Regions from separate parts of the Novosphingobium sp. MBES04 genome, predicted to be linked through region 2. Evidence: riboswitches for the same ligand, from Rfam matches in the RefSeq annotation. Region 2 holds a riboswitch; the other holds the start of a gene.

Region 1 (14,977 bases), 1.3 Mb from region 2:
CGGGAAACACGCCCAGTTCGGCGAGCATCTGCGCGACATTCTCGGGCTGGTTGCCCGCGGGCGTGCGCACGCTGGAATCCCAGTGGCGGGCAAAGTCGGCGCGCGCGATGAACTCCAGGTCCGGCCCGGCATCGACCAGCAGGCGCGCACGGCCACCGTATTCGTGGGTCGAACCGATGGTCCGGTCGAGCGTGACGTTGCGCCCGAACCCGTCCTGAGCCTGATCGAAACCGGACACACGCAGGGCGACGTCGCGCCCCAGCGGCACGTTGAGGGTTGCGTTGAGAATGCGCTCGTCATGTTCGCCATAGCTGCCGCTGGCCGACAGCGAGGTGACGCCCAGTTCGGGCTTGCGGGTCGTCACCGAGATCACGCCCGAGGTCGCGTTCTTGCCGAACAGGGTACCCTGTGGCCCCATCAGCACATCGATGCGCTCCATGTCGGTGATGCCGATGAGGCCATTGGCCCGCTGGCCGTCCATCACGACACCATCGACCACGACACTGACCGACTTGGCGTTCGAGAAGTCGAAGGAGCGGCTGCCCACGCCGCGGATCTGGAAGGCCGCGCCCTGGGTGGGATCGTACTGTACCCCGGGGACCATGTACTGGATATCGGTGAAGTCGGTGTAGCCGGTCTGCGCCAGAGCATCGGCATCGACCGACTTGATGGCGAGCGGCACATCCTGGCTGTTTTCCACGCGGCGCTGCGCGGTCACGGTAATTTCATGGAGCTGGCCGGGCGCGGCCTCCGCGTCCTCGGCCAGTTCACCGGCGGCAGCCATGGCGGGCAGCGAAGAGACAAGGGCGCTCCCGGTCAGGAGCACCGTGGCAAGACGGAGAGGCAATCTGGTGGAATCAAAGGCGTGCATATCGGGCGTCCCTGTTGTGCGTCAGGAGCGCCCGATAGGAGTGGCCCATTGCCGTTTTAAGACATCCGTTCTGTCAAATATTCGCCATATAATTTGTAATTTAGCACACTCGTTCGGCCTAATCGCGGGCCAGTTCGCGCAGCCGTTCCGGAAATGCCGCGCTATCCAGCGTCTGCCCCTCATCGCCCAGAGCAATAGCCTCTCCGATCAGTGCCATGGTGAACGCCTGGCTGCGTGCGCGATCCCCCTCGCCATCAATCAGAGGGGCAACCTGCGCGTGGACATTTTCCGCGCGCCTTCGCCGCATGTCGATCGCAAAGGGCGTGAGGCGCGGATCGCGCAGGGCGCCGAGCGCCATCTCATGGGTCAGCAGCAGCACCTGGCGTCCTGCGCGCGCATCGCCGGGCTGCCCCAGCGACGCGCGCATACGCCGGTACAGTTCCTCCACACCGCCCAGCACCAGGTCACGATGCGAGAGAAAATGGTGCGTCAGCGTGGAGAGAGGCACCCCGGCCGATGTCGCGATCTGGCGAAACGAGATCGCTTCCACTCCTTCGCGGGCCATGGCGTCGGCGATCTGCCCTGCCAGCACCGCCTTGGTGCCCTTGATCTCGCTCGCCCCCTCCAGCGCCGCCTGCGCCGGACCGGCCAGTTGCGCGACGAGGTGGAGATGCCAGGCGCTCACCGCGCTGCGAGCGTGCGCCCCGGCAGGACGCAGCAGCGCCCGCAAGGTGGACTGGCGCAGAAGCCGGTAGTCGCGGCTCTGCCCCAGAAGGACACTGAAGACGCGCTCATCCACGCCATAGCACGCGATGCGGCGCACCAGCCCCCGGGCCTCGGGAAAGTCCTCGAACAGGCCTTGCCAGAACCCCTGGTCGTGCGCCCACAACCGCGCGCGCAGCGCCCCAAGAGCCGGATCGCGATGGGCCTGGATATAGATCTCGGCCATGACGATTGCCGAAACGCGCCCGTCCTGTGACACCTCGTCAAGGACCTGCGTGACGATATCGGTCACGCTGGCAGGGTCCAGTTCCGGGCAGGAGGCCAGCTGCGTGCGCCACTGGTCACGCCGCGCGTCGATGATCTCGCATTCCCGCGCGACGACAGCCTCCAGCAAAGCCGCCTTGTCCCCGATCTGGTAGCGGATCTTGCCGACAGACATCGCCGCCTCTCGCGCAACGAGACGCAGACTGAAATGGTACAGTCCTTCGCGCGCCAGAACATTTCGTGCCGCATCAAGGATTTCGTCGCGATCCCGGGCCTTGGTCGAGGAGCTTGTCATCGCGGTTACGGATAGTGCGATCCTGCAATTTTCCAAGCCGGGACTTCGCCTGTCGTGGTCCGATGGTGTCGGCCCCGACGGTGGCGGCGAGCGCAACGCAGCGTGCAACGATTGACGCTGGCGCACGCTTTTTCTAAGCGCGGAACATCATCAACCCACGGGGTGTCCTGGCGCTGTCAGGGCTGAGAGGCGGATCACGGCGCATTCCCGCGCAAAGTCTGCAAACCCGCGAACCTGATCCGGTTCATGCCGGCGGAGGAATAGGGACCATGCGACAACGCGCCGCACGTCACGCCACACGTACGTCTACCATCTTCACATTCCTGGGCGCTGGCCTTTGCCTTGGCACACCCACCCTCGCCCATGCCGAGGAGGCCGCGGGCGAGGCCCCCATCGTCGTTACCGCGCGCGGCCGCCCCGAGGCGCAGATCGCGGTGCCCGACACCATCACGGTCTACACGCAGGACGACATCGCCCGGCGCAAGCTGACCACGATAGACGACTTCATCGCCGCAACGCCGGGCGTGTTCCTGATCAACGACCAGGACCCGGGCACCAACATGATCTCGGTGCGCGGGGTATCGACCAACCGCAACCAGTCGCCCTCCATCGCCTACGTCGTGGACGGGCTCGCGCTCGCCGATTCCGAGCTCTTCACCCTGCGCACTTACGATGTCGCGCGCGTCGAGATCCTGAAAGGGCCGCAGGGAGCACTGTTCGGACGTTCGGCCTCGGGCGGCGCGGTGGACATCGCCACCAACGATCCCACCGACGAGGCAGGCGGCATGGCCTCGCTCGGCATGGGCAACGGCTTTACCTGGACCGCGGACGGGGTCGTCAACGCGCCGGTGTCCGAGCGCGTGCAGCTGCGTCTGGCGGGCTCGTACCGCAATTCCGACGGCTTCATCCGCAACAGCTACCTCGACAGGAAGGTCGACGGCTTCACCAGCCGCAACCTGCGCCTGAAGGCGAAGATCCAGACCTCCGAGACCAGCACCCTCAACCTGCGCCTCGCCTGGGCCGACGAGGATGGCGGCGCGGCCTATATCTCGTCCGAGAATGTCACGGGGCGCAACGGCGGGCGCCTCTCCGGCGCGATCCTGACCGATCCGCAGGGCGACTTCGAGGGCCGCTTCGCGCGCAAATGGTGGGGCGCGCAGGCAACCTTCGCGCAGGACCTGGGCGATACGCTCCAGCTCACCTGGTCGGGCGGCTACGACAACTACCACAAGGACTTCAGCGAAGAACTCGACTTCCGCCACGATACGCCCGTCACACTGGACGGCGTTGCGCTGTTCCCGGACGGCATCCAGCCCATATCGCAGCCGGTCGACATCGAGGCCTGGACCAGCGAACTGCGCCTGACCTCGCAAGGGAGCGGCCCGCTGCGCTGGCACGCAGGCGTCTTCTTCCAGCGTCTCGAACGTGACCGGACCGACGATCTGGGCCCGCTGCTGTTCGGTGCCGAGCCGCAGCGCGCCGAGACCCGGAGCAACCAGATCGGCCTCTTTGCGCAGGCGAGCTACGACGTGCTGCCCACGCTGGAGGCAACGCTGGGCCTGCGCTACGACCGCGACCGGCGCAAGGAAGACACGGTCGGTACGGACACCGCCACGACCTATGCCCGCCGCGCGCAGACTTTCGACAAGTGGCAGCCCAAGCTCTCGCTCGCCTGGCGCCCGAGCCCGGACTTCACCGCCTATGTCACGGGCAGCGTCGGCTTCAAGGCGGGCGGCTTCAACCCCCTTCCCGGCCCCTCGGACATCTGGACCGCGAACTTTGCCGCCGAAACCGTCAAGTCGCTGGAAGCGGGTATCAAGGGCCAGCTTGCCGAAGGGCGCGTGCGCCTTTCCCTCGCAGGCTTCGTGACGGATTACAGCAACTTCCAGAACACCGTGTTCCTGGGCAATTCGGTCGTGCTGTCGGTGCCCAAGGTCAATGTCCACGGGTTAGAAGCCTCCGTGCAGGCGGACCTGGGACAAGGCTTCCGCCTCGATGGCGGCGCGGCCTGGACGCACAGCCGCACCGGCACCTACATCACCCCCAACCCCACGCCGGAACCGGGCGAGCCTGACCTGGTGAATCTCACCGGCAAGCGCACCCCCAACGCGCCCGACTGGACGCTGAACGGCGGCATCGGCTGGGAGGGTGAGGCCGGGCCTGCCAAGCTCGACGCGCGCCTCAGCGTTGCCTACGTCTCGCGCGTGGACTTCGAGATCGACAACATCCTGCACACCCCCGGCTACGCCTCGGTGGACGGGCGGCTTGGCGTTGAGCTCGGCGCGTGGAACCTGGAAGTCTGGGCCAAGAACCTCTTCGACACGCGCTGGGCAATTTCCGCCTTCGGCCAGCAGCAGTTGCCGCTGCTCCTGGGCCTTGGTCCCAACGGCCCGTTCGACAGCTTCACCATCAATACCGGCCGCCAGTTCGGCGTCGGCGCCACCCACCGTTTCTGAAGGAAGGCACCCCCATGAGTTTTTGCGACACGATCTGGCAGGACGTTGCCCCGCTGCGCCGCGCGATCCTGGACCAGCCTTTCCTCGCCGAGCTTGCCGACGGCTCGCTCGCGCCGGAAAGCTTCCGGCACTACATGCTGCAGGACAGCCTCTACCTTGCCGAATATGCACGCGCGCTGGCCATTGCGTCAGCCCGCGCGCCCACGGCGAGCGCCCGGCTGGAATTTTCCGACGGCGCCAAGGTCGCGGTGCAGGTGGAGCAGGCGCTGCACCAGGCCTTCTTCGAAAAGTTCGGCGTCACGCCCGAAATGGCGCGCGAGGCCGAGCCTACCCCTGTGTGCCTTGGCTACACCAGCTACCTCACCGGCCTTGCCGCAACGCGCAGCTATGAGGAACTGATCGCGGGCATCCTGCCCTGCTTCTGGGTCTACTGGGAGGTCGGCTGCGACATCAAGCCGCGCGCCGCCTCGCCCAACCCTTATGCCGCCTGGATTGACACTTATGCCGATCCCGGCTTCGGCGAAGCGACCGCGCGGGTGCGCGCGCTGGTGGACGAGGCCGCAGCCAATGCCACCCCGGCGATCCGCGCCGCGATGGAAACGGCCTTCCGCAACGCCACGCGCTACGAGTGGATGTTCTGGGATTCGGCCTACCGGCGCGAGACCTGGCCGATCTGAGCCTCCCGCCCGATCGGCCAGACGTGATGATGCATGGAAAAGGGCGGACCTACCAGCTGACGCCGATCTTCCCGAAATGGGCACCGCTTTCCTCGTAGCGGAAGGCTTCGGCGAGGTCTGCGAGCGCAAAGCGACGGTCGACACGGGGCTTGATCCCCATGGCCTCGATGGCGCGCACGAAATCGACCTGCTCGCGCCGGCTGCCGACGATGACGCCGTGCAGCCGCACCTGCTTGGCCATCAGAAGGGCGGTCGGCACCTCGCCGCCCGTACCGGTGAGCACGCCGATGAGGGTGATGTGGCCACCAATGCGCACCGCCTGGAGCGACTGCGCCAGCGTGGCAGGGCCGCCGACCTCGACCACGTGGTCGACCCCGCGCCCGCCTGTCCAGGCAAGGACCGCCTCGCCCCATTCGCGCTCGCTGCGGTAGTTGATCGTGTGATCCGCGCCCATTGCGCGCAGCTTTTCCAGCTTCGCATCCGAGGATGAGGTCGCCACGACGCGCGCGCCCATCGCCTTGGCAATCTGCAAGGCCCAGATCGAGACGCCGCCCGTGCCCATGACCAGCACCGTGTCGCCCGCCTTGAGGCCCCCTTCGACAATCAGCGCGCGCCATGCGGTGAGACCCGCCGTGGTGATCGTGGCGGCTTCCACGAAATCGAGCCCTTCGGGCATGCGCGTGAAGGCCGTCGCGGGGCGCACGACCAACTCCTGCGCGAACCCGTCGATGCCGTCTCCCGGGACGCGGGCAAAGTCGCCCACGGCGGGCGGCCCGTCCTGCCAGTCCGGGAAGAAGCACGAGACCACGCGGTCACCTTGCACGAACGCGTCCACGCCCTCGCCCACCGCCTCGACGATGCCCGCACCATCGGCGAGAGGGATGCGCCCATCCTCGGCCGGCGTCGCGCCCGAACAGACGAGGTAGTCATGGTAGTTCAATGATCCGCCATGCAGGCGCACGCGGATCTCTCCGGGGCCGGGCTGGCCGGGATCGGGAAGGTCGACGCATTCCAGCGTGTCGAGACCGCCGGGCGCCTTGATTTGAATGGCTTGCATGGATCGTTCTCCTGTTTGGCTCGCCCGATCAGGTAGGTATCGCAGCCTCGGCTTCAATGCGGGCACGGTGGAGTGCCCCCACGCTTCGATGCGGCGCCAGCGCTCAGGCGCGCGCCCGGCTCCCCGGCGTAAAGCCCGAACCGGGCAGCTGCGCCGCGGCGGCCAGGGCATCGATCACGATGCGCAGGCGCGGCTGTTCATAGCGAGAGCTGGGCCAGACGAGGTGGATCGGCATCTCGGCCCCGGCACATTCCTCCAGCACCGGCACGAGCGCGCCCGAGGCAAGCTCCTTCCCGATCAGCCAATCGGGCAGCTGGGCCAGGCCTTCCCCTGCCAGCGCGGCGGCGAGAATGGCCTCGCCGTCGCTGAATTCGTGGCGGACCTTCACTTCCTGGGCCACCTCACCCCCGGCCTTGTCCTTCAGGAGCCAGACAGGGCGGGGCACCCTGCGCCACCCGATGATGCAATCGCGCTGCGTCAGTTCCTCAGGGCTCCTCGGCGCGCCATGGCGGGCCAGATAGTCCGGCGAGGCGCAGATCAGCAGGCGCTGCGTGCCCAGCCGCCGTGCGGTCAGGTCCGCATCGTTGCCGAGCGTGCCAATGCGCACGGCCAGATCGATCCCCTCCTCGATGACGTTGGCCGTGCGCTCGGTGAACATGACCGAGAGGTCCAGATGGCGGTACTGCGCCGTGAGCTCCAGCAGGATCGGCATCACGTGCCTGCGCCCGAAGGCTGCGGGCAGGTTAAGGTGGAGCGTACCCACCGGCGTGTCGCGGCCCGAGGCCATCGCCAGCTCGGTCCCGTCCAGATCGTCGAGAATCCGCTGGCACGCGTCGAGGTATACCTGCCCTTCCCCCGTCAAGGTCAGCCGCCGCGTCGTGCGGTGCAGGAGCTTGGTTCCCAGCCGCGCCTCCAGCCGGGTCACGCTCTTGCCCACGGCCGAGCCGGTGACGCCCAGCTCGCGTGCGGCCGCCGCAAAGCTTCCCAGGCGCACGGTCGCAACGAATTCGGTCAATCCGGCAAAGCGATCCTGCACATCCATTCCGGAACTGTGGGATCGAGTGAATGGAATCGCAAGGGGATTATTCTCCCGAAATTCCACTCTAGATAGAGCCCAACGCTTCGCTCCCTTTCCTCCCCCCGCATTTTTCAGGATTCCCATGACCAAGCTTTTCGAGCCCTTCGACCTCTCCGGCCTCACGCTACGCAACCGTGTCGTCATGCGCCGATGACCCGGGCCCGGGCGCTCGACACCGTGCCCGATGACCTCACCGTGGAGTACTACAGCCAGCGCGCGGGCGCGGGCCTTATCATCAGCGAAGGCGCGCCTGTTTCACTGGAAGGCTGCGGATACCTCTTCAACCCCGGCCTCTACACGGCCGAGCAGGCCGCAGGCTGGCGCCGCGTGACCGACGCCGTCCACGCCAAGGGCGGGCGCATGTTCGCCCAGCTCTGGCACGTGGGCCGGGTCTCGCACACCTCGATCCTGGGCGAAGGGCAATCGCCCGTCTCGTCCTCGGCCACGGTGGGCGAAAACGTCTGGGCCTTCGGGCGTGACGAGGACGGCGTCGCCAAGAGCCTGGCCGCAAGCCCGCCGCGCGCGCTGGAAACCGAAGAGGTCGTGCGCATCACGCAGGACTTCGTGCGCGCCGCACGCACGGCCATCGACGCCGGTTTCGACGGGGTCGAGCTGCACGGCGCTAACGGCTATCTCTTCGAACAGTTCGTCAACGGCGCGCTCAACCAGCGTGAGGACCGCTACGGCGGCTCGATCGAGAACCGCCTGCGCTTCCTGCTCGAGACGCTCGATGCGATCAGCGCCGAGATCGGCAGCAACCGTGTCGGTGTGCGTGTGTCCCCGTTCGGCCGCCTCTTCGGCATGGAGCCTTACGCCGACGAGGCCGAGACCTGGGTCACGCTGGCGGGCGAATTTGAAAAGCGCAGCCTCGCCTATGTGCACCTCAGCGACCAGCTGACGATCGGCGCGGAAAAGATGCCCGAGACCTTCGCGCGCGATTTCCGCACCACCTACACCGGCACGCTGATTGCCGCGGGCGGCTTCGAGAAGGACAGCGCCGAGGCGGCGCTCCAGTCGGGCGAGCTTGACCTTGTCGCCTTCGGCCGCCCGTTCATCGCCAATCCCGACCTGGTCGAGCGCATGCGCGCCGGTCACCCGATCCACCCCGCCGACCGCGCCACCTGGTACGGGGACCTCGGCGCACGTGGCTACACCGATTACCCCACCTGGGACGAAGAGGAGGCCGCTGATAATGGCTGAACCGCGCACCGATCACGAAGAGGCCAGCGACACCGCGTCGCTGCGCCTCAGCCTGCTGGACTACGCGCCGGTCGATGAAGGCGAGACGCCGACGGATGCCTTTGGCGCCTCGCTGCGGCTGGCCCAGCTGGCCGAGCAGGAAGGCTTCCACCGCTACTGGGTGTCCGAGCACCACGGGATCTCGGCGACCGCCAGCAACTCGCCCGAGATCCTGATGGCGCATGTCGCCTCGGGCACCTCGCGCATCCGCGTCGGCTCGGGCGGGGTGCTGCTTCCCAATTACAGCAGCCTCAAGATCGCGGAGAACTACCAGCTTCTTGAAGCGCTGTTCCCCGGCCGCATCGACTTGGGCTTCGGCCGCGCGCCGGGCGGGGACCAGCGCATCAGTAGCGCGCTCAACGACGAGAAGGCGCGCCCGCTTCCCTACCCGCAGAAGGTGTCTGACCTGCTCGGCTTCGTGACGGGTTCGCATCCGGCCGGATCGCGCTATGCGGGCCTGCAGGCGCGGCCCGAAACACCTACCCCGCCCCAGCCGTTCGTGCTGGGGGCTTCGGGTTCGACCGCGCAGATCGCGGCCGAGGCGGGCCTTGGCTTCACCTTCGCGCACTTCATCAATCCCACGCGCCGGGGGGCGGATGCCAGCAGGGTCTATCGCGAGGCCTTCCGTCCCTCCCACTTCGCCGCGCGACCGCAGGTCATCGTGGCGGTCTTCGTGGCCGTGGGCGATACCGAGGAGGAGGCGGCCGCGTATGCCGACGCGTTCCACCTGTGGCTCACCCACGCCGAGAGCCACACGCAGTTCGACCGCGTGCCCTCGCTGGAGACGAGCGCGGCCCACATCTGGACGCCCGAACAGCTCGCGACGCGCGCGGGCAACGAAGGCCGCCTGATCTCGGGCACGGCCGCGCAGGTCCTCACCCAGCTGCGTGCCCTTGGCGAAGCCTATGGCACGAACGAAGTCATGATCAACCTGATGATGCCGGGCGAGGCCGCGCGCACCAATGCCGTCAAAGCGCTGAGCGCCGCGCTGCGGGCGTAAGGGCCGCGCCACGCATTCCCCCGATGAAGGAGGCCAACATGAACGCCACCCCCACCTCCCAGCGCCATCATATCGCGCTCTATCTCGCCCACCGGTGGTTCGCCTTCTTCGAGGCCCCCGGTGGCGACCTCGAAGCGCACCTTGGGATTTTCCATCCGCAGGTACGCCTGTCGGGCCACCGCGGGCAGCGCCTCTTTGCGCAGGATCACGAAACCCTGCGCGCATGGTTCGCTGCGGTTCCGGACGAAGTCAGCTCGCACCATATCCTCCATTCGGTCTACGAGGACCTTGCCCCGGATAGTGGACGCCTCGCGTTCCTTGTCGCCTACCAGGCACCGGGCGCGGATGACGCGGTGCACGGCTCGATCATCAGCTACGAAACGCAGATCGCGTTCGGCGGCGAGCCCCGCTTCCTGGCCCTCGACAAGACGCCGACGCTGCCGAACACCCGGCCCACCTTCGAACCGTCCTGGGCGACCAACCGCGTACTCGCGCGCCTGCATCACGAACTGGGCGGCCTTGGCGAGGCCGGTGATGCGAACGGTCAGGTCGTGCGCTCGGCCATGGGGGGCAACGTCCATGGCCTGGTCGTCTGGCCAACCTCCCAAGCTCCGGAAGAGAGCAACGGCCCGGCGTAAACTCCGCCCCCGATACCGGTTTTCGACCTCGCGCCTCCTCCCCCCTCCCGACGCGGCGAAGACCGGTATCGGCTTTCTCTTGTGAACACGGCGCAAGCCCTGTCCCCACGAAAGCGGCGCGCACGAGCGCCCAGAATGTGCTACACTTCAAAGAAAACGGCCGGGCCGCAAAAATATCCATCGAGTAGTTATAGTTAAAACTGCCTTGGGAGATATTTCGCGATGCCAGATGCAGCCAGGCAAAGCGGCGGATGCCCATTCATGGCCCGCCACGACCAGACCCCCGAGATGGTGTCGGACGATCCGCTCGCACACATCAACGCCGGAAACTTCGCGCGCGCCATCGCGATCTACCGCGCCCGGGACACAGACGGCACGTTATCGGCCGAGGACTGCGCGCTGGCCGCCCACGCCCTGCGCAACACCGGGGAATTTGGCCAGGCGGCGGACTGGTTCCAGAAGGCCCTAGGCATGGCCCCCGAGCATCGCTTCGCCGTATCCTGGCGCGCGCAGGTCGAGGCCAACCGGATCGACGAGCGCAGCGGCGCCGGGATCCTGCGGCCCAGCACGCTTACCGAAAGCTACCTGCGCACCAATCCCGAAGACACCTACCGTGACAGCCCCTTCAGTTGGGTCCTGTGCACCGACTTCCAGCGCCCCAGCGACTACATTCCACCGCAATCGGTGCGCGACAAGCTGCGCAACTTCAAGGATTCGCTGGTTTCCCTCGCGCTGGGTCCGATTGGCGAACTGGCCAACAGCGGGGCTACCCCCGGCAATGCAGGGCGCTGGACGCAGCGCCGGCTTGGCATCATGCGCCTTGCCGCGCTGGGCGCCGCGCGCACCTGGATGGCCAGGCGCGAACGTGATCCCGATGGCGAGCATCACGATATCGTCGGGCAGCTTGCACGGCGCAAGGACCTGCCCAAGTGGGCGGATTCCGGGTTCACGCCTGATGGTGCCCATGTCTCGGACCAGTTCGGTCCTGGCGAAGGCCGCGTCGGCCAATCCTTCGTCGACCATGGCATGCCCGAGAACTACCGGCCCCGAGACCGTTCGCACGACGCCAACCTGCCCAGCGAGGCGGCCGTGGCCAGAGCCTTCGGCTACCGCAATGGCACGACACGGGAAGCCATGACCGCGAGCTTCCATGCCGCGGCCCACCTCCAGCAGCTTGTCCACGATGTCGCCCAGACCGCACCGGACAACCGGCGCAAGCACGCCATTCCCGTCGATCCCGACAGCGAACTCGCCGCGCTGGGCGTGACCCATCACTGGAGCCGGGCCGATGCGCCCAATGTCCTGCGCCCCGATGGCGAGGGCATGCACAGCACCACCGTGTGGTGGGACATGAGCCACATCTACGGCAGCGAAATCGAGACGCTGGCCGCGATCCGCTCGTTTCCCGACGGCAGCAAGGTGCCTGGTGGCAAGCTCTACCTCGAAGGCATGGACGCAGCCGGGAACGGAGGGCTCTTCCTTCCCACCCACGAGGTTGAAGCGGGCGAGGAGGGGCGCGCGCGCCGCCAGATCCTGACCGGGTTCGGGCGCAACATGACCGCCCCGCTCGAAGCCGAGCACACGCTCTATGCGCGCCACCACAACTGGGTCGCCGACGTATTGAAGGAGCGCTACCCGGACTGGTCGGACAACCAGATCTTCCAGATCGCGCGGCGCGTGGTGACGATGACCTACGCCAAGATCCACACCGGCACCTGGACGCACACGCTGTTTGCCAACGAGGCGGTGGTGAACGGCCTCAACGCCAACCTGTTCGGCCGCGCCGAGCGCAAGCTTCCGCATTTCGACAAGAAGATCTACCGCCCCGAACAGGGCACCGACCCCATCGCGCACGGCATCGCGGCGGGCAAGGTCGACAAGGACAAGCCCGAGATCAAGGGCAACTTCTTCAGCAAGGCCTATCGCTTCGGCCACCAGATCTGGGTCGACCAGCTCCACTGCCCGCCCATCGGCGCGAAACCCGATGCGGGCACTCGCACGGTCAATATGAAAGAACTGCGCGAGCTCGACGGGCACGAGTTCCTGCGCCGCGAAGGGCTGGGCGCGGTCTACTACTACATGATGCACACGAGGCTGGGCGCGCCCGTTGCGGGCAACACCGCGGACTTCTTCCGCGACATGGCCAGCGAAGAGGGCGTGATGAACATGCTCGAGCAGGAAATCCGCAAGGACCGGCGGCGCGGCACCCCCTCCTGGACCGACTACCAGAAGGCCCACAACATCCCGCCGAGCGAGACCTGGGAGCACCTTTTCCTCGACCCCGAAAGCCCGCAATCGCAGGCCACCATCGCTACCTTGAAGGAACTGTACCCCGATGGGATCTCCACGCTCGACGCGGTGATCGGGCTCACACTCAACGAGCACCGGCCCGAGGGCCTTGCCATTACCAACGAGGGGTTCCAGACCTTCGTGCAGGAAGCGACCAGCCGCATCCGGAAGAACCCCTACCTCACCGAAAAGTGGCGCCCCGACGAGGTCAGTTGGACCGCAATCAACCTTGTCGAGGCGATCGACAAGGAGAAGCTGCTCTACCTGCACTGCCCCGAACTGCGCGACTGGCTACTAACCCGCGAGACAGTGAACAGCTACGAATATGCGGGCACGAACCCGCGCGACAATCCCGAGGAACACCCCCTCGAGAGCACCGGCATCATCGTCTGGGGCGAGCAGAACATGCGCGACTTTGGCCTCGGCGATGCCTGGAAGGACGCGCATTTCCACCCGGGCGTCCCTAACGACATGCTGCGGATCGAGCATGGCCAAGAGACCTATGTTGTCGATCTCACCGACCGCCAGGTGCTCGCCGATTTCGAAGGCCAGGGCCGCGTCCATGGCCGCGACGTGCTGTTCGAGGACCCGCCCGGCGTGACCCGGCGCGACCTGCTCGCAGCCGCACAGGCCATCCGGGAGGCGGCACGGTATCCCTGGCCGGGCTTCGAAGCGCCCGGACATCCCGGCTTCGTGAGCGGCTGGCAGCTCACCCAGGAGGAAGTCGACACGCTCAAGCGCTACAAGGGCGATCCTGAAGGGAACGGCGTGCAGGCGCGCCTGACCGATCTGGAAAAGCACCTTGTCCCCTTCAACCTTGCCGGCAAGAGCCCGACCATCGGCTTTTCGCAGAACCTGCGCGGCTGGCGCACGCTCGAGAAGAGCGGCGCGCGAGCGCTGTTCCTCACCCTCGGCTCGATCTTCACATTCGGCGGCCTCAGGAACTTCGTGACCGGGCGCGGCATCCCGATGGACGCCATGGCCCGGCGGCGGCCCGCGCAGCGCACCGGGATCTTCGATGCCCAGGGCATGATCGACGAGCCCCGGCTCGCCGAATACCTGGCCCAACTGCGCGCGATGGCCGGGGAGAGCGAGACGGGCGCAATCCCCGAAGAGGACTTCCTCGCGATGCTCGAGGCGAAAGGCGCCCTCGACAGCCTGACCCGCAAGCAGTGGGGCTCCTACTTCCGCCTGCTCGAACGCGCAGGGCGCGCGCAGGCGATCACGCCCGAAGACTTCGAGGGGCTCTACCGCAACACGCTGATCCCGGCGATGTTCGAGAAACTGGAGCGCACCTAGAGCCGCGTGCGACCCGATGGCATCGGATCAATCGAAGCGCTCGTCCCCCGTGGGTTCGATGTGCGCGACCGCGTTGCTGGCCTGCCGGAAACGGGCCAGTTCGGCATAGATCCGGCGCCGCGCGCGGTTGAGATTACCCAGCGGACGGTGCGCGACGATGCTGTGCCAGGGATTGTAGGAAAGATTGCGCGCGAAGGCCATCTGCGCCGGTGTATCGAAGGTCTGGCGCGGGATGCGCAAGGTCGCCACCGGGACCCGGGGGGAGAGTTTCTCCGGCCACAGGATCCCTGCGTGCTCGATCGGCATGCGCCGCGCGTCGGTCTGCACCTGCACGGTCATCGTGAAGGCGACATCCTGGCGCGCCAGGGTGCGGGCCATGTTTTCGCGCAGATAGTGGTCCGAGGGGCGACGTGGCAGACCCTCGACTTTCATGTCGACCTTGCCCTCGGGCAGGAAGGCGTACTGCATCGCGGTCCCCTCTCCCAGGAGATAGGGGACGCAGCTGTAGTAGGCAGTCCCCAGCGGATTGCCCTGCGTCCGGCTCCAGAGCCCCTGCATCAAAAGGTCGAGCACGTGTGGACGCGGACCCAGAAAGTACCATAGGGGCAGCTCGCGCAGGCTCCAGGACTGCAGGCAGACGTTCTCGCGCAGCGTGGGCGTCGTGAAGGTCGGGCAGCTAATTCCGGTGAGGTCCTGCGTGAAGCGCTCGTCCTCCATCAGCTTGGGGCCGGGTACGTCCATCAGCTTCACGCCGATGCTCAGCACGCCGACATCGTCGATGTCGGGCGGGGTGTGCGGGCCTGGTCCCCCCAGCCGCACCCAAGCCGGGTAGCTGCGCCGGACGGCGAAGATCCCCTTGCGCAAGGGTTCGGGCAGGTCGGCATGCACCTCCAGTTCGCCGCGCACCACGCCATGGGTCTTGGTGTTGCCGCCGCGCTCCATTTCCTGGGGCGCGAAATCCTGCGCCATGTGCTGGCGGATATGCGCGATGACCTCCTCCAGCAGGCGCTCTTCGTCGGGGCCGACACGCTCCTGCGCCAACCCCAGATCATCACCCCTGTACCACAGCAACGCCAGCCTCTGGACCAGGG
Region 2 (14,977 bases):
CTTCCCGAAGACGTCCCGACTTTGCCGCGAGATCATCTTCTTTTCCCGTAGACATCGTCTAGCAGAATCAGCCGTTGAAGAAAAGCAGTTTGCGCAATTTTCGATTAAAAAACAGATATTTTGCAATGCAATAGGATTTCCGAACCGGGAAGTACTGCTATTTCTCCAGCACAAACAAGGCGCATGGCACATCAGGGCGGCGATGCCTGATGGAACCATCTTGCCCCTGCGGCATTGAATTTGCGGAAAGGGGCAAAGGAGAAACTTCGTGCCGTATACCAAGCCACTGGTTCTGGCCGTGTCGGCCTCGTTCCTGCTTGGCGGCCTGACCGGTGCCGTTATGCCCACGCGGATGAAGGCCCCGATCGGCCCCGACTGGCGCGACACCTACAACGCCCCGCTCCAGCTCGACGGCCCCAGCTTCTATGTGGAACCGGGTCCGCAGGACCTCACCCCGGCGCGGGCCGAGGTCGACGAACCCATCGGCATCAGCCCCGCTGTGGCCATGGACACCCCAGCAGCGCCGGTCGAGACAACTCAGCTCGCATCGCGATAGGGTTTTGCCGCACTCCAGGCGCAGCCTGGCGGGTCGCCACGCCGTCCGCCAAGGTTGCCGTGAACGGATAGCTGCGGTCCGACATGCCGTCGCTGCACACCCCTTGCGTGATCGCCAGCGTCCAGACCTTGCCATCCCGTTCGCCACTGAAGGAGAGGCCTCCGCGCCCCGCAAAGCGCGTGACCGCGATCTCCTGTCCTTCCGGCAGATCGGGCGCGGTGTAGATCATCTGTCCACGTTCCACCCGCACACTCCAAAAGGGCTCGGTTCCGCTGGCCTGCACGGTTTCATCCGGCGCGATGGCGCTCCAGGGACGCGAATCATCGACGTCGCCGGGCACCGACTCGGAGTTCGACTGGCATCCTGCAAGAATCAGTGCCGCCAGACAGCTCACAAAGACATGTTCGACATACGCACGACGCATTGGCATTCCAGATGATCCTCCAAACCGGGTTCGCGCGTCTCCCTCTGCCCGTTCCGATCGCGAAGTGCAAAAAGGTTCGAGGGCGACTTTTTATCCGACAGGCGAATATCAATGCGCGATAGCCATCGCACTTATGAAATCTCGAGTGTCGTTTCGCGCTAAATCTCATGGATTTAACCCGACTGTTGCGCTTTGTGCACCATTTGGTTCCGAAATCTGCATTGCGTGCAAGGGCGATTCTGCGGATGCTGCATCGCAACAAAGACAAGAGGTGCCAGGGCAAGTCCTGCAACCCCAACCACATAAGGATTTTGCCATGTTCAAGTCGATTTTCACCGCCGCTGCCGTTGCCGCCGTTGCTCTTCCCGCCGCGGCCCAGGCCAGCGAAGCCCGCAACTTCTCGCACGAGGGTGTCGATTACGCCTACACCTCGCAGCAGAAGGGCAAGATCACGGTCATCGAAGGCAAGGCCGAAGGCCGCGTCCCCTTCCGTCTCTACGTCAAGGGTGACCGCGTGACCGGCATGTACAACAACCGTTACGTCAGCTTCACCAAGGACGAAGTCCTGCACGACAACGTTCTCGCGGACTGATCGCAGGCCGCGCGAACGGGACCTTTCCTCCTCTCTCCCAACCCCGTTCGCTGCAGAGCCAGCGCGTGAAGGGCGCCTTCCCCGTGGAAGGCGCCCTTTGTGCGTCCGCCCTGCTCCGGTTATGACGAAGTGCGAAGGCGCCCTCGGGATGCGGACGCGCCGAACACGACACGAAATGGATGAGCAATGCGCGTACTGACCTGGTTCCTGGCGATTGCCGGCCTCGCCTTTCTTGGCGGAGTGCTGGCCAGCAGCGACCTTGGCCGCTCATTGCAACACTACGGAGCAGGCGAACCGGACACGATTGGCCAGGCCCCCGGGCTCCACGAGCCATTCGCCGATCTGCCTGACGCCGAACCAGCCCCTTATGAAATCTACCAGGCGCCCGAGACCTTGCCTGGCGATGCCCGTGATGACGAGAGGAATGCCGCAGGCGCGCACGCGTTGCCGGACTGGTTGTTCCCCTCGCCCGCGGACGACTCCGCCCCTGCCCCGGCGGCACCCTACGCGCAGGCTCCGCGCTCCGAACGATCGGAGCGCCGCCCGGGGGCGATAAAACCTACGCTCGATGACGCCGCGCGGCGCGCGCAGGAGGCCGCCCAGGCCGTCCGCGATGCCGAGAATGCGCTGAACTGACCCTTACCATCCCGAGCCATGCGATTCGGGCTCAGTGCTTCAGGCGCGACTCGCGGCGTCCCGGCACGATCCGGATCTGGAGTTCGCCCCCGGACGCGGCGACATCGTACTCGGCACTGATCTCCTGCATCTTCGTGCGGATCCACGCCTCGTCGGCATCCATCGCGATGGGATAGCGCGCGATCACCATGCCATCGAGCGTGTCGACCACGCAGAAATGTCCGGTCCGGGACTGCTCCTGCAGGGCATCGAGATCGATACCTTCGGCCAGGTCCCATTGGCCCCGGTCGCGCGAGCGGATGCGGCGACCGCAGTGGCGGCAGGTGCAGGTCACGACCCCGTCGGCATCGCGGCTTCGCGCTCCCGCCGGAACATGGCGCCGGGTGTACCAGCACGGCGCGAGAGTCGGGGATGCCCCACTTCGGCTCAGCATCTCGGCGTCTCCTCCTTGCGTAATTTCCCTCTATGCCAGGATAGGATCGAAACGCCTTCGGGGCGTAAACATCGCACTACGCAATCTCCCGCGAGACAGTGCGCGAATGTGGCAGGACGAGGAGATCGATGGTTACGGCACAGCGTTAAGCAAGGGTAAGAAAGATTTCCGCCTCGATGACCCAGCCGCCGGGCCCCTCGCGCCACTTCGCGACGTAGCTCCCCGAGGCCGCCGGCGCATCGGCGCCAGTTACGGTCCCGTGCCAGGCCCCGTACTCCATCGCGATGGGCGCGACTGCGGACACCTCGATCCGATCGGGAAGGCGCGCGTAGACCATCCGCCCGGGACTCGCGAAGTCGCGCTTCCATACCTTCACCTGCGCCATGCGCCCGGCAATGACAGCGCTGTCGGTGCCCGTGAGCATCACGCAGTCGCGCGCGAGAATCGGACCGATCGCCGTGGCATTGCCTTCGCGAATCGCGGTATTGAAGGCCGCACGGCGTGCACGGATGGCCAGTTCGGTCGATTGGTCGGTCATCGGGGCGGTTTTCTCCTTGCACGGGCCGGGACTGTATGTGTGCGCATCTAGCCCGTTTTCCAGCGGAACCAAACCGACAAGGCGCCCTCCGAACCATGCCACGAAAGCCTGGCTAAACAGCTGCAATCAAATTCTATTTGAGCATGTGAACAATTTGCAACAACGCAGAGCCCTCTTCCCTTGCGGCCCGACGCATGAGTGCTAGAGGGGCGAGGCAGCCAGCGGGATCGCTATCCAGCAGGCGGGCACCGTAAAGGGCGTTTTTTGTCGATGCGACAAGCTCCCTTACGATCTGCCCTACGGCCTTTCCCAAAAGGCCACGAGCTTTCATGCGAGCGCGTCGAACCTTGTCGTTTCCGCCTCGCACGGTCCGGCGTGACCGCTCCTGTTGGCTTTCGGGTCGCAGGAGCGCGGAGCGGGGACAGGAGCGACGTGTCCCTCTCTCCTGTCCCTGCTTCGCAACCTGCGGCCCACGTTTTTACGCTCCCAATTTGCCGTGCACTCTGCCATGGCCCGGGCCTTGCCCGGAAGGATCCCGCATGAGCGACGACGAAGATTACGTGTACGATGAAGAGAGCGGCGAGTGGATGCCCGCCAGCGAACTGGCGGCCAAGCGCGCGGCGCAGGACGCCGTCGAGGTGCGCGACGCGGTAGGAAACCTGCTGGCCGATGGCGATGCCGTCACGCTCGTCAAGGACCTTGACGTGAAGGGCGCGGGCCAGACACTGAAGCGCGGCACGCTGATCCCTTCGATCCGCCTTACCGGTGATGCTCAGGAAATCGACTGCAAGTATCCGGGCATCAAGGGCCTGGTCCTGCGCGCCGAATTCGTCAAGAAGCGGTCCTGACGCGCCCATGCCCCCGCTGCAGGCGCCGCGTCAGGCGCCTGCGGTTGGCCGCCACGCGCGGCGAATAGACCGCCAGCATCGTCTGCATCACCTGTTCCGGCGCCATCGGCCCTGCCCGCGCGAGGCGCTGCGAAAGGCTGAAGGCGGCGGCCAGCTTCTCGATCACCATCCGCTCGGCCTCGCGCCCGTGCCCCGGCCGCTCGAAGGCGATCATGGCGGTACGCATCGCGATCACGCTGGAAGCCTCCGCCCACATCCACCAGGCTTCACTGGCCAGTTGCAGCCAGTGCAGCGCCGCAGTGGGCGGCGCATTCGAAGGGGACGTGGCAGCGGGCATCGGGACGACTCCTTGGTGGGCGAGCGAGTATCCTCTCAAACCATGCTGCAGTGCAACAAGTTCCGCACCCAAATCCGCCATCCGGGGAACTACGCGTAGCCTTCACGCGCTTGGGAGACAACCACCCAGCAAAGGAAGGAATGCCCCAGATGAGCGTCAACATCGCCACCGCCCGCTACGAAGGTCTCGGCAAGGAGGGCAAGGGCCATGTCACCACGAAATCCGGCGCGCTCGACGCGCCCTACGGTTTCCAGACCCGCTTCGAGGATGCCGCCGGCACCAATCCGGAAGAGCAGATTGCCGCAGCCCATGCCTCCTGCTTCACGATGGCCACCAGCTTCGCACTGGCCGGCGAAGGCTATACCGATGGCAGTCTGGAAACGACCTGCAAGGTGACTCTCGAGAAGGATGGCGACGGCTTCAAGGTGTCCAAGAGCGCCCTTTCGCTAAACGCGAAGGTCCCCGGCCTCGACAAGGCGAAGTTCGAGGAGATTGCCGCAGGGGCCAAGGCGAACTGCCCGATTTCAAAGCTCCTCTCCTGCGAGACAACGCTGACGACTGCGCTGTCCTCCTGAGAAACCCCGGCTTCGACGCCCAAGCACACCTTGGTCGCGTCGAAGCCCATCCGGCGGGGGACACCCCCACGAAAAGGGTCTGCAGGGCAGCACACCCGCCCCCCCCCCGGGACGCAGGCTTTGAACTTCGCCGAAGAAGATCGCTTTCTCCATCATTCACCAGACAACTTAGCCTCCAACCAGGTTGACCTGTCGGTTCCACGAATTGGGCTCACTTCTGTCGATCTTGACAAGTCGGAAAAAATATGGAACATAAGGTGAACTATCAGTTCGCCGCGATTGCCTCGATCTGACATTTCCCCGCATACTCCACTTATGCATGGCAACGGCCTAGTCTGCGTCTGCGTGTCTGTTTCGCACACATCAGCATCATTTCCAGTTATCTGACAGTTCGGGGGAAAAACCCGAGGCCGGTAGTGCAATGCCGCGCGCCAGACGGCGCCGGCACCTTTGCCGGTCACGCTGAATGCGGCTCGCGAGACAGTCTTCGTTCCCTCCTCACGGAACGGCAGTAGTCGCCACTGCCAGGCGTCCTGCGAAGCGGTTCCGCCCATCAGAAAAATCGCCGCGTCCTATCCAGACTCGAGACAGTCGCGGCACAGTCATCGCGTGGGACCGGCACTTCCTCCAACAGCGCGGCTGCGCTGCTGCAGCCAACGCAGCTCAGCAACCAGCCCACTCCACGACGACACGTTCCCTCCATTCCCGCTCCCGAGAGGAAATTGAACCATGGCATTTGAGTTAAATCTGACCGCCTTCCGACATGCCTCCTGGGGTGGTTCGAGCGGCCTCGCCGATTTCATCAGACTGCATGACGACTGGTCCGGGGCGTCCTTCACATGGGCCTTCTCGCAAGGCCCGGGAGGCCCAAACGCTATTACCTTGAACAACGCCTCCGAGGGACTCCAGGGCATTTCGGCCTCGTTCGAGCCAGGCTACCTGCATCCTGTGAGCGGTGAAGCGGTCGGCGGAACAATTATCCGTCCCCAGATCGACCAGACCACGCTGGAGAGCGTCAACGTCCTCTCCCCGACCCAGAACGTTATTCCCTTGCATCACACGCTTTACGTCATTCCCGAAAATGAGCCTCGACGCGTGGTGTGTTTCGGAGATTTCACCATCAAGCAGGGAGCACCTAGCGCATGAGCCGCATCATTACCGCCTACGAAGGGCCCCTCGCCATCTCCGAGACTGCCAACGATCAAACCCTGATCTACTCTGGTGAAAATACCTACGAAGCACGTCGCCTCGCGGAACTCTCCAAGACCTGGGCTGAAGGCCTGGCATCGCCGGGCGATCCTGGTACGAGAAGCGCAAAGAGCTGGGCGGGAGCAGCACAGCTATCCGCAGGAACCGCCGAAGCTTTCGTGGGCCCGACCTATGGCAGTACGCAAGATGCGCTAGACCAGACGAACGATGGCGATTTCTTCGCCATCCAGACCGAGGGCCTGGTTTCAATCTATCGCAACGAAGCCAATACCGCCGTACTTCAACGCACGGTAGCGACCAGCGATTTTCTTGGATCTCCGCAAGGGGCAATGGCCGTCACCGTCGCCAACGGTTTTACGGTCCAGCAGAACCTTACCGATCTTCAGGCTGATGACATGCGGCGTATCGACTTGCGAGAGTATCGAGCCGGCGTCGGAATCGGTGATGAAACAGCCGATACCGATGCTCTCAAGGCCGCCTTCGCCGATGCAGCCGCTTTGGTCGGCGGCCAGAATGGCTCAGCAGCTCCGATTTACCGTAACAAGATTTGGCTGCCGAAAGGGAATATCCTGCTTGGCGAAAGCCTCAAGAGTACCGGCAACTTCGCCGTCTTCTTCGAGGGGCAAGGACGCGATGCGACCCGCATCCACATTCCGGACGGCGAGTACCTGCTCGACTCGGACCACCGATCTTTCGGCATCAGTTTCCAGAACCTCCAGACACGCGGCGGCAAAGGTGTATTCCGACGCAGCGGGCTCGCTCCTGCCATCGGTGGCGCTTCAGGGGGAATTGGTCTGCTCGTCGATGGTTGCGCATTCTATGACTACACCGAGTGTGCGCTTGGTTCATCCTCCAATGACGATCCCTTCTGGCGGATCTCTCGCAGCAAGTTTACCGGATCTGTCGGCTCCAAGGCGATTATGCTCCCGACTGGCGGTGGACATGATATACGCAGCAACTGGATAAATCAGTACAAATACGGGATCTGTCTTCGCAACGGTTACGACGTCCTCATCGACGGCAATCGGTTCGGAGGGCTCACGAACGGTCCCGTACGCACCGATATCTGGATCATCCCAACCAGCAACTCCTCGGGCTCGGGACTGAAAATCAGCCGCAACTACCATGGGAACGAAAACGACAGCCCCGAAGACCGTTCCGTCCTGATTGCCGCAGCCGATACGAGCAGCAATGCAGACCATGCGACCAATCCGACATGGGAAGCTTATGAGGAAAGCAACGCGGCCGTAGACAGCTCGTATATCGTCGGGCAGGTCAGTTTTCACGACAACCTGCATGCACTTGACAGTGGCCGCTCCAGGGGTCTCATCTACTCACGTACCACGAACCTGCGAAGCTTCACGTGGCAGGACAAGATCTTCGGCGCCGCCCCCTACATCTTCGAGTTCGACAATGCGCTTTTCACGAGCTTTGACAAGAACAACCGCTGGGCGCAAACGAACACCGTCACGGTAGACTCCGATGTCTTCGCCGGAGCGGCGCCATCGACCGACGCTGTCTGCAACCTCCCAGGCTTCGGGCAAATCGACAGCCCATCCGGGCGAATGTCGGGCCAGGCGGACATTCCACTAGCCGCTGCGCCTTTTGCCGCAGACTGCACCACTCTGTTGGACTCCACGACGTCGATTGCCTCTTTGCTCACGGTTTCGGGGGCAAACATCACTCTGGGTCAATCCGACGCTGTCAACGGCAGGGATGCTGCCGCGGTTAACCTCACCGCGGGAAGCGGAAGCGTTCGACTCCCCCTCGACCTGACGAATGCGCAAGAAGGACGGCTCTGCCATCTCGAGATCGACCTAGCGCAAGCCCTCACCCAGTCGTTGCCGGGGGTCTACATACGCATCGGCGAAGGCGTCAGCAGCTATTTCAAGTCGGTCTATGTTCCTCTCAACCCCACGTGGCGAACCATTCACGTTCCCTTTGTCCTGCCCAATGCGCAAGCATCAACATTTCGCGTGGTAATCTGTGCCCATAGCTCGGACTTCGCGTCCGGCGTATCCGACACCTTTCACGTCGGACGCATTTTCGTCTACCAGGCGCAGCATCGTGTCAGCTCACTGCAAGTGCCCGGATGTTCAACAAACAATGACAGCACCAGCAAGACCCTCCATGTGAGATCCAGCAAGCCCACTCAGGTCTGGGACAGCCCCCTCCTGCAGGATTGCTCGGTATCCTTTTCCACGGCGGCGGCGTATCCGGGGGCACGTTTCCGCATCGTGCGCGGACCGGGAGCCTCAGGAAACCATGCGCTTCTCTTGGGCGATGGTCCATTCAAGACCTTGGACCTTCCTGGCAGCTGGTGCGAAGTCGAGTATGACGGGACATCCTGGCTAAGTGTGGGCGCAGGATTCCTCTAGCCGCTCTTATTCACCGGACATGTTCTGAAGGGTTGGCGGGAGTGGCGTAAGCCTCTGATCTGAATTAGAAACTGGGTGTCTACGCCGGCCCTGTTGCAGGGCAGAAAATGCCACAGGCCACACCCGCCATGAACGACAATATCGCAAGCTCTTTCGGATTCCCAGCTGTCATCGGCAAGAAGGTCACAGCCGCGTTCGACGGTGGCCGGCTGACCTCTGACGGAGGCGTTCTGTTGCTGGCGCAGGCCGAGCGCGCGATGGGGATTTGTCGGCGGCTTGCGGCTTGCATGGCCGATCCGCGCGACCCTGTGCGGGTGACCCATCGCCTTGATGACATTCTGCGGGCCCGCATGTTCGCGATCGCCTGTGGCTACGAGGATGCTGATGATCTCGACGCCCTGCGCGATGACCCTGGGTTCCGCCTGGCGCTGGGCAAGCTGCCGGGATCGGGCGCGGGGCTTGCCAGCCAACCGACGATGAGCCGGTGGGAGAACGCCCCGACCACGCGGGAGTTGGCCAAAATGATGGCCGCGATGATCGGCGTCTACTGCGACAGCTATCCCGCCCCACCGGCGGCGGTGACGCTGGACATCGATGATACCTGCGATGTCGTGCACGGCTATCAACAGCTCTCGTTCTGGAATGCCCACTATGGCGAACGCTGCTTCCTGCCGATCCACGTCTACGACACCGCGACCGGCCGCCCGGTGGCGATGCTGCTGCGCACCGGCAAGACGCCGTCGGGCACCGAAGCGGCCGGCCATATCCGGCGCCTGGTGTGCCATATCCGCCGGTACTGGCCGGATACGCACATCACCATCCGGGGCGACGGACACTATGGCCGTCCCGAGGTCATGGCGTTCTGCGAGACGGCCGGGGTCGACTTCGTGTTCGGCTTGCCGACCAACGCCACGCTGCGCGCCAATCCCGCCATTGTTGCCGCCGCCGATGCCTGCGCGGTCAAACGGGCCGAGCGCCAGGTACCAGTGCTGCGCAGCTATGCCCAGATCCGCTACGGCGCGAAGAGCTGGGGCTGCCAGCGCCGCGTCGTCGCCAGGATCGAGGCCAGCATCCTGGGCATGGACATCCGCTATGTCGTCACCTCGCTGGCCGAAGATTCGGCCGAACACATCTACGACACGCTCTACTGCGCGCGTGGCCAGGCCGAAAACCTGATCAAGCGCCACAAGGCCCAACTTGCCAGCGACCGCACCTCATGCCGCTCGGCCAATGCCAACCAGATGCGGCTGATCCTGCACACCGCCGCCTACTGGCTGCTATGGCGCGTCCAGCAAGCGATCCCCAGAACCACCGCGCTGGCCACGGCTGAGTTCGCGACGCTGCGTCTGCGGCTGCTCAAGGTCGCCGCCCGCGTCATCGAAAGTGCCTCGCGCATCCGTGTCGCGTTCGCGTCAGCCTGCCCCGATGCCGACGTGTTCAGAGCCCTCGCTAACAGCCTCCGGCCAGCACCGACCTAACCAGCGCGGCCGTGCCGCCGAACGCCAACGCCCCGCCCATCAACCTTGAAAAGCCCATCGATCCTGTCGCGGTGAAAAACGCCGCCGGAGGCGCTCGCCCTGATCACCTGGCCTCCGAAAGAGAGAAGTCGGATCAACCGGGAGCAGTCCCGTCATGAATAGAGCGGGCTAGAAGCTTGGGTCCGGTGCCTCTGCATTCGCAGAACCACCGGACCAAGACCTCAGTTTCAATCGTGCTCACGCTCTACGCGCCCTGTGTAGAGCTTCGAGCCGGTCTCCTTGAAGACCTTGCTCATCTCCTTCATTCCCATCTGCGCCTCCTCCGCAGCGAGGAAGCCAGTCGGAGGCTGGTTCTGCTGGAGAGCAAAGTCGCGCACTTCCTGACTGATACGCATCGAACAGAACTTGGGGCCACACATCGAGCAGAAGTGCGCGGTCTTGGCGCCTTCGGCGGGCAGCGTCTGGTCGTGGTAGAGTTCGGCCGTGTCGGGATCGAGTGACAGGTTGAACTGGTCGCGCCAGCGGAACTCGAAACGCGCCTTCGATAGCGCATCGTCGCGCACCTGCGCCGCCGGATGGCCCTTGGCGAGATCGGCGGCGTGGGCGGCCAGCTTGTAGGTGACGACGCCCACCTTGACGTCATCGCGGTCGGGCAGGCCAAGGTGCTCCTTGGGCGTCACGTAGCAGAGCATCGCCGTCCCGTACCAGCCGATCTGCGCCGCGCCGATACCGCTGGTGATGTGATCGTAGCCGGGCGCGATGTCGGTGGTAAGCGGCCCCAGGGTGTAGAACGGGGCCTCGCCGCAGCTCTCCAGCTGCTTTTCCATGTTCTCCTTGATCTTGTGCATCGGGACATGGCCGGGGCCTTCGATCATGACCTGAACGTCCTGGCTCCAGGCCTTCTTCGTCAGTTCGCCCAGCGTGAAAAGCTCGGCGAACTGCGCTTCGTCGTTGGCATCATAGATCGAGCCGGGCCGCAGGCCATCGCCGAGCGAGTAGGCGATGTCGTAGGCCTTCATGATCTCGGTGATCTCGTCGAAGTGCTCGTAGAGGAACGATTCCTTGTGGTGAGCAAGGCACCACTTGGCCATGATCGAACCGCCGCGGCTGACAATGCCGGTCAGCCGCTTGGCGGCAAGCGGCACGTAGGCGAGCCGAACGCCGGCATGGATCGTGAAGTAGTCGACGCCCTGCTCGGCCTGTTCGATCAGCGTATCGCGGAACACCTCCCAGGTCAGATCCTCAGCGACACCGCCGACCTTCTCCAGCGCCTGATAGATCGGAACGGTACCAATCGGCACGGGCGAATTGCGGATGATCCATTCGCGCGTGTCATGGATGTTGCGGCCCGTCGAGAGGTCCATGACGGTGTCCGCGCCCCAGCGGATCGACCAGACCATCTTGTCGACTTCGCTGGCGACGTCCGAGGCGACGGCCGAATTGCCGATATTGGCGTTGACCTTGACCAGGAAGTTGCGCCCGATCGCCATCGGCTCACACTCGGGATGGTTGACGTTGCTGGGGATGATCGCACGGCCCCGGGCCACTTCCTCGCGCACGAATTCGGGCGTCACGTAGTCGGGGATCGAGGCGCCGAAGCTCTCGCCCGAGCGGGTGTACTCGGCCAGCCGCGCGCGGCCCAGGTTCTCGCGCTCGGCGACGTATTCCATCTCGGGGGTTATGATGCCGCGCTTCGCATAGTGCATCTGCGAGATATTGCCCCCCGCCTGTGCCCGCAGCGGCTTTCTCAGCGCGGTCGGAAACGCTGGCACGCCGCCCGAACGATCCGGCCCGGTCATGCCGTTATCCTCGGGCTTCACCTCGCGCGGCGCGTACTCTTCGACGTCTGCGCGGGCGAGTTGCCAGTCGCGGCGCAGCGCGGCCAGCCCTGCCGAAATATCGATGGTGGCGTCAGGGTCGGTATAGGGCCCCGAGGTGTCGTAGACCCGAACCGGCGGCTCTCCGCTGGAGGGTTCGAGGTCGATCTCACGCATCGCGACCCGGATTGCGGAGTTGCACTGCGCGGGAACGTGGATCTTGCGCGAGCCCCGGATGGGCCCGGTGGTCACACCGATTTCCAGTTTGCTGTTGATGTCGGCCATACACGCTTCTCTCTGATCGAGGGCGTGAGAGATGAAGTACGGATTTCCGGCGTAGAGCTCCGGGCACACCGTCCACTCCCTCCGCCCGTATTAACGGGTTCAGGTTCGACGGGTCTTGTGGAGCATACCCACAACTCTCAGCCGGTGGACGCGAACGCCCTGCTGGCTCCCCGGGGATACGTGTGATGGTAGGGACGCTTTGCAGATGCGTCCAGAGGGGCGCGGCGAGATAGCGCCCGTGCGAAAAGGCTCAGGCCTCGTCGCGTGCGCTGGCGGCGGTTTCTTCACGCCGACGGCGGGTTTCTTCGGTCTTGAAGGCCTGCGAGGCCATCGTGCGCCAGGCGGTTTCGGACCGCAGCGCGCGCTCGCGGACATTGGCAAGAACCGCCTCGTCAGCGGCCTTCGCGGCCGCGTCGGCCTGCTCGGTGGCGAACTTGTAGCTTACACTCATGCTCCGGATTTCCTCGGGTTGGAATGGCAGGTCGGAGCGAAAACCGGACCGGCGCGAAGGCCGGTCCGGGTTACGTGCAAGCCGATCAGGCGAGCGCGAGGTTCACCGCGGCCTTCTTGCCGTTGCGGCCGGTCTCGACCTCGTAGGAAACGCGCTGTTCCTGCTCGAGCGAAGCCAGGCCCGAAGCCTGCACCGCGCTGATGTGCACGAAGCTGTCCTCGCCGCCGTTTTCCGGAGCGATGAAGCCGTAACCCTTTTCGGTGTTGAAGAATTTGACAGTGCCGATGGGCATGGTGATGTCCTTAATGCAATAAGTATGGGTTCCCGGCGTGCCACATGCACGCGGGAGGGTGCGTCAGTTCATCATTCGAATGGAAATTCGTCGCCCAAAGTGCGCCATGATCCTGCCCGTGCAGTTCCGCACGGGCCCGGACTCGGGCGCCTATCAACCGGCAAAGTCCGTCACAAAATTCGACGTCGCGCGGATGCTGTACCACACAAGGCCCCATTCACCTAACGCAGCGTTGCACGCCACACCTTGACCCGTGCACATGAAGGGACGATGCGCCCGTAGAACATGACCATGCTCTATCGCCTCGATGCCCCGGCTGCAGCCGTGGGCCGTGCTTTCGGGACCGACACGCGCGAGGACCCTTGGGCGGGCGGCCATGTCGGCCCCGGACAATTCGCGCCCGTCCTTACCGCGGGACGAGAAGCAATCGCGGGCCCCATGCCCCGCACCCGCCAGCCGCGCCGGATGATCCCGCGCCTGTGGGGCGTCATGCCCCCGCAATCGGCCATGGACACCCGCCCGCATGGCATCCTGACCGCGCGCAATCTGGACAGCCCGTTCTGGACAGGGAACCTGCGCAATCCGGAATTTCGCTGTCTGGTGCCCGCGACCGCCTTCATGGAGTGGGGGCGCCCCTCTCCCGTCGACGGCACGCGGCGCCAGCTCTGGCTCACCTGCGCCGACCAGCCAATCTTTGCCTTTGCCGGGGTCTGGAAGGACAGCGAGGTGCCCGCCTTCGCCCTCCTTACCTGCGAAGCCAATGCCGCGCTGCGCACGCAGGGGCGCGAGACGATGCCGGTGATCCTGCCGCCTGATCCGCGCGCCCACGAGACGTGGCTGCGCGCCGGGTGGGACCGCGCCCAGGCGCTGATCCAGCCCTATTCCTCTTCCCTGCTCAGCTGCTCGGAAACACACCGAAGTGGAACAGCCCCGCCGCGATGAGCGCGAGGCCGATGATGATCGAACAGGTGCACCACAGGCGCGAGAGCGGGCCGAAACGGCGCAGCCAAAAAGCCATGTAGACGTCCGAAAAAGCCAACACCATGAGCGCCTCAATGCACATAAGCCCGCCGACCACGCTCATCGTGCTCGACAGCCAATCGGGTGAGGCCCAAGGGTTCGCAAGGTAAATCACCGCGCCCAGGAACAGTTCCAGAAGGCCCGTCACCATCTGCAGCGCGGGCGAGCCGACGATCTCGCCGATCAGCTTGTGCCAGTGGCCGGGCTGGCGCAGCTCACCGATCCCGGCGAAGAGCGCGAAGAGTCCCAGGAAAATCGCCGTCCAGGCCGGCGCGAGTGCAAGATCTGGCATCGTATGCGCATCTCCCCCTTTGTCTTATTGGGGAAGAGACTGAGCCAAGCGCACGCGCCTGTCCAGAGCTAGTCGGCGCGGGCAAGCTCCATCAGGTCGCGCCGGCCAAGTCCGGGACGTTCGAGCACCGGGGCGATGCCGCCGCGCGCCTCGTGCCAGGCCGCGGCAAGATATTCCGCCTTGCGCAGCTTGGATGTGGAGACACGGTGGTCCCAGGCATGCGCGCCCAGCCGCTCCACCTCGCGCCCGATCCCGCCGTAGATGTTCGCGGCGGCGAGGATCGCCCAACGCTGGCGGAAGGGCAGACGCATCGCCCCGGCGCGCGAGGATTCCTCGTATCCCCGCGCCAGCGCGCAGGCGCGCGCAACAATCGTGACCAGCCGTGCGCGGTAGTGCGGCTTGGTGTGCTCGCCGGGAGGGATATCGGCCTCGACCAGCCATTCGACGGGCAGGTAACAGCGCCCATTGGCATCGTCCTCCCAGACATCGCGCACGATGTTGGAGAGCTGGAAGGCCAGGCCCAGATCGCAGGCCCTGTCGAGCGTGTCCGCCGCTTCCGGGTCGCTCTCGTCGCACGACACCCCCATGACCGCCGCCATCAGCACCCCGACCGCACCGGCCACATGGTAGCAATAGCGCAGCATGTCGCTTTCCGAGCGCGGCCGCCACTCGCGCGCGTCGAGTTCGAACCCGGCGATCACGTCCTCGAGCATGACCTGGGGGATCGGCACTTCGTAAAGAAGCTGCCCCAGGGCATCGAAGGCCCGCGATCCGGTCTGTTCGCCCGCAATGGCCAGCTCGGTAAGCGTGCGGATC

What was found. A riboswitch is a leader RNA that binds a small molecule or an ion and turns the genes downstream of it on or off. The one in region 2 is predicted to bind thiamine pyrophosphate.
Region 1: it holds a riboswitch for thiamine pyrophosphate, as region 2 does, so the genes downstream of both, MBENS4_RS05820 (TonB-dependent receptor) here and thiC (phosphomethylpyrimidine synthase ThiC) in region 2, are expected to answer to the same signal.

What each region holds. Positions count from the first base shown of each region.
Region 1 is NZ_DF850488.1:1,327,764-1,342,740, forward strand. Features, by position in the region: gene MBENS4_RS05810 (TonB-dependent receptor) at 1-847, opposite strand, end outside; gene MBENS4_RS05815 (TetR family transcriptional regulator) at 990-2,153, opposite strand; TPP riboswitch at 2,302-2,431, shown strand; gene MBENS4_RS05820 (TonB-dependent receptor) at 2,423-4,609, shown strand; gene MBENS4_RS05825 (TenA family protein) at 4,624-5,286, shown strand; gene MBENS4_RS05830 (zinc-dependent alcohol dehydrogenase family protein) at 5,336-6,343, opposite strand; gene MBENS4_RS05835 (LysR family transcriptional regulator) at 6,447-7,358, opposite strand; gene MBENS4_RS05840 (alkene reductase) at 7,572-8,621, shown strand; gene MBENS4_RS05845 (LLM class flavin-dependent oxidoreductase) at 8,614-9,660, shown strand; gene MBENS4_RS05850 (hypothetical protein) at 9,699-10,298, shown strand; gene MBENS4_RS05855 (peroxidase family protein) at 10,560-13,886, shown strand; gene MBENS4_RS05860 (hypothetical protein) at 13,914-14,977, opposite strand, start outside.
Region 2 is NZ_DF850488.1:2,672,406-2,687,382, reverse strand. Features, by position in the region: gene MBENS4_RS25395 (hypothetical protein) at 1-238, shown strand, start outside; gene MBENS4_RS25390 (hypothetical protein) at 269-556, shown strand; gene MBENS4_RS24755 (COG3650 family protein) at 489-986, opposite strand; gene MBENS4_RS11930 (hypothetical protein) at 1,297-1,572, shown strand; gene MBENS4_RS11925 (hypothetical protein) at 1,759-2,208, shown strand; gene MBENS4_RS11920 (hypothetical protein) at 2,240-2,641, opposite strand; gene MBENS4_RS11915 (YybH family protein) at 2,787-3,179, opposite strand; gene MBENS4_RS11910 (alkylphosphonate utilization protein) at 3,719-4,027, shown strand; gene MBENS4_RS11905 (hypothetical protein) at 4,011-4,364, opposite strand; gene MBENS4_RS11900 (OsmC family protein) at 4,514-4,939, shown strand; gene MBENS4_RS11895 (hypothetical protein) at 5,669-6,085, shown strand; gene MBENS4_RS11890 (hypothetical protein) at 6,082-8,526, shown strand; gene MBENS4_RS11885 (IS1380 family transposase) at 8,655-10,004, shown strand; gene thiC (phosphomethylpyrimidine synthase ThiC) at 10,232-12,106, opposite strand; TPP riboswitch at 12,165-12,289, opposite strand; gene MBENS4_RS11875 (hypothetical protein) at 12,357-12,557, opposite strand; gene MBENS4_RS11870 (cold-shock protein) at 12,643-12,849, opposite strand; gene MBENS4_RS11865 (SOS response-associated peptidase family protein) at 13,135-13,791, shown strand; gene MBENS4_RS11860 (hypothetical protein) at 13,745-14,161, opposite strand; gene MBENS4_RS11855 (phytoene/squalene synthase family protein) at 14,230-14,977, opposite strand, start outside.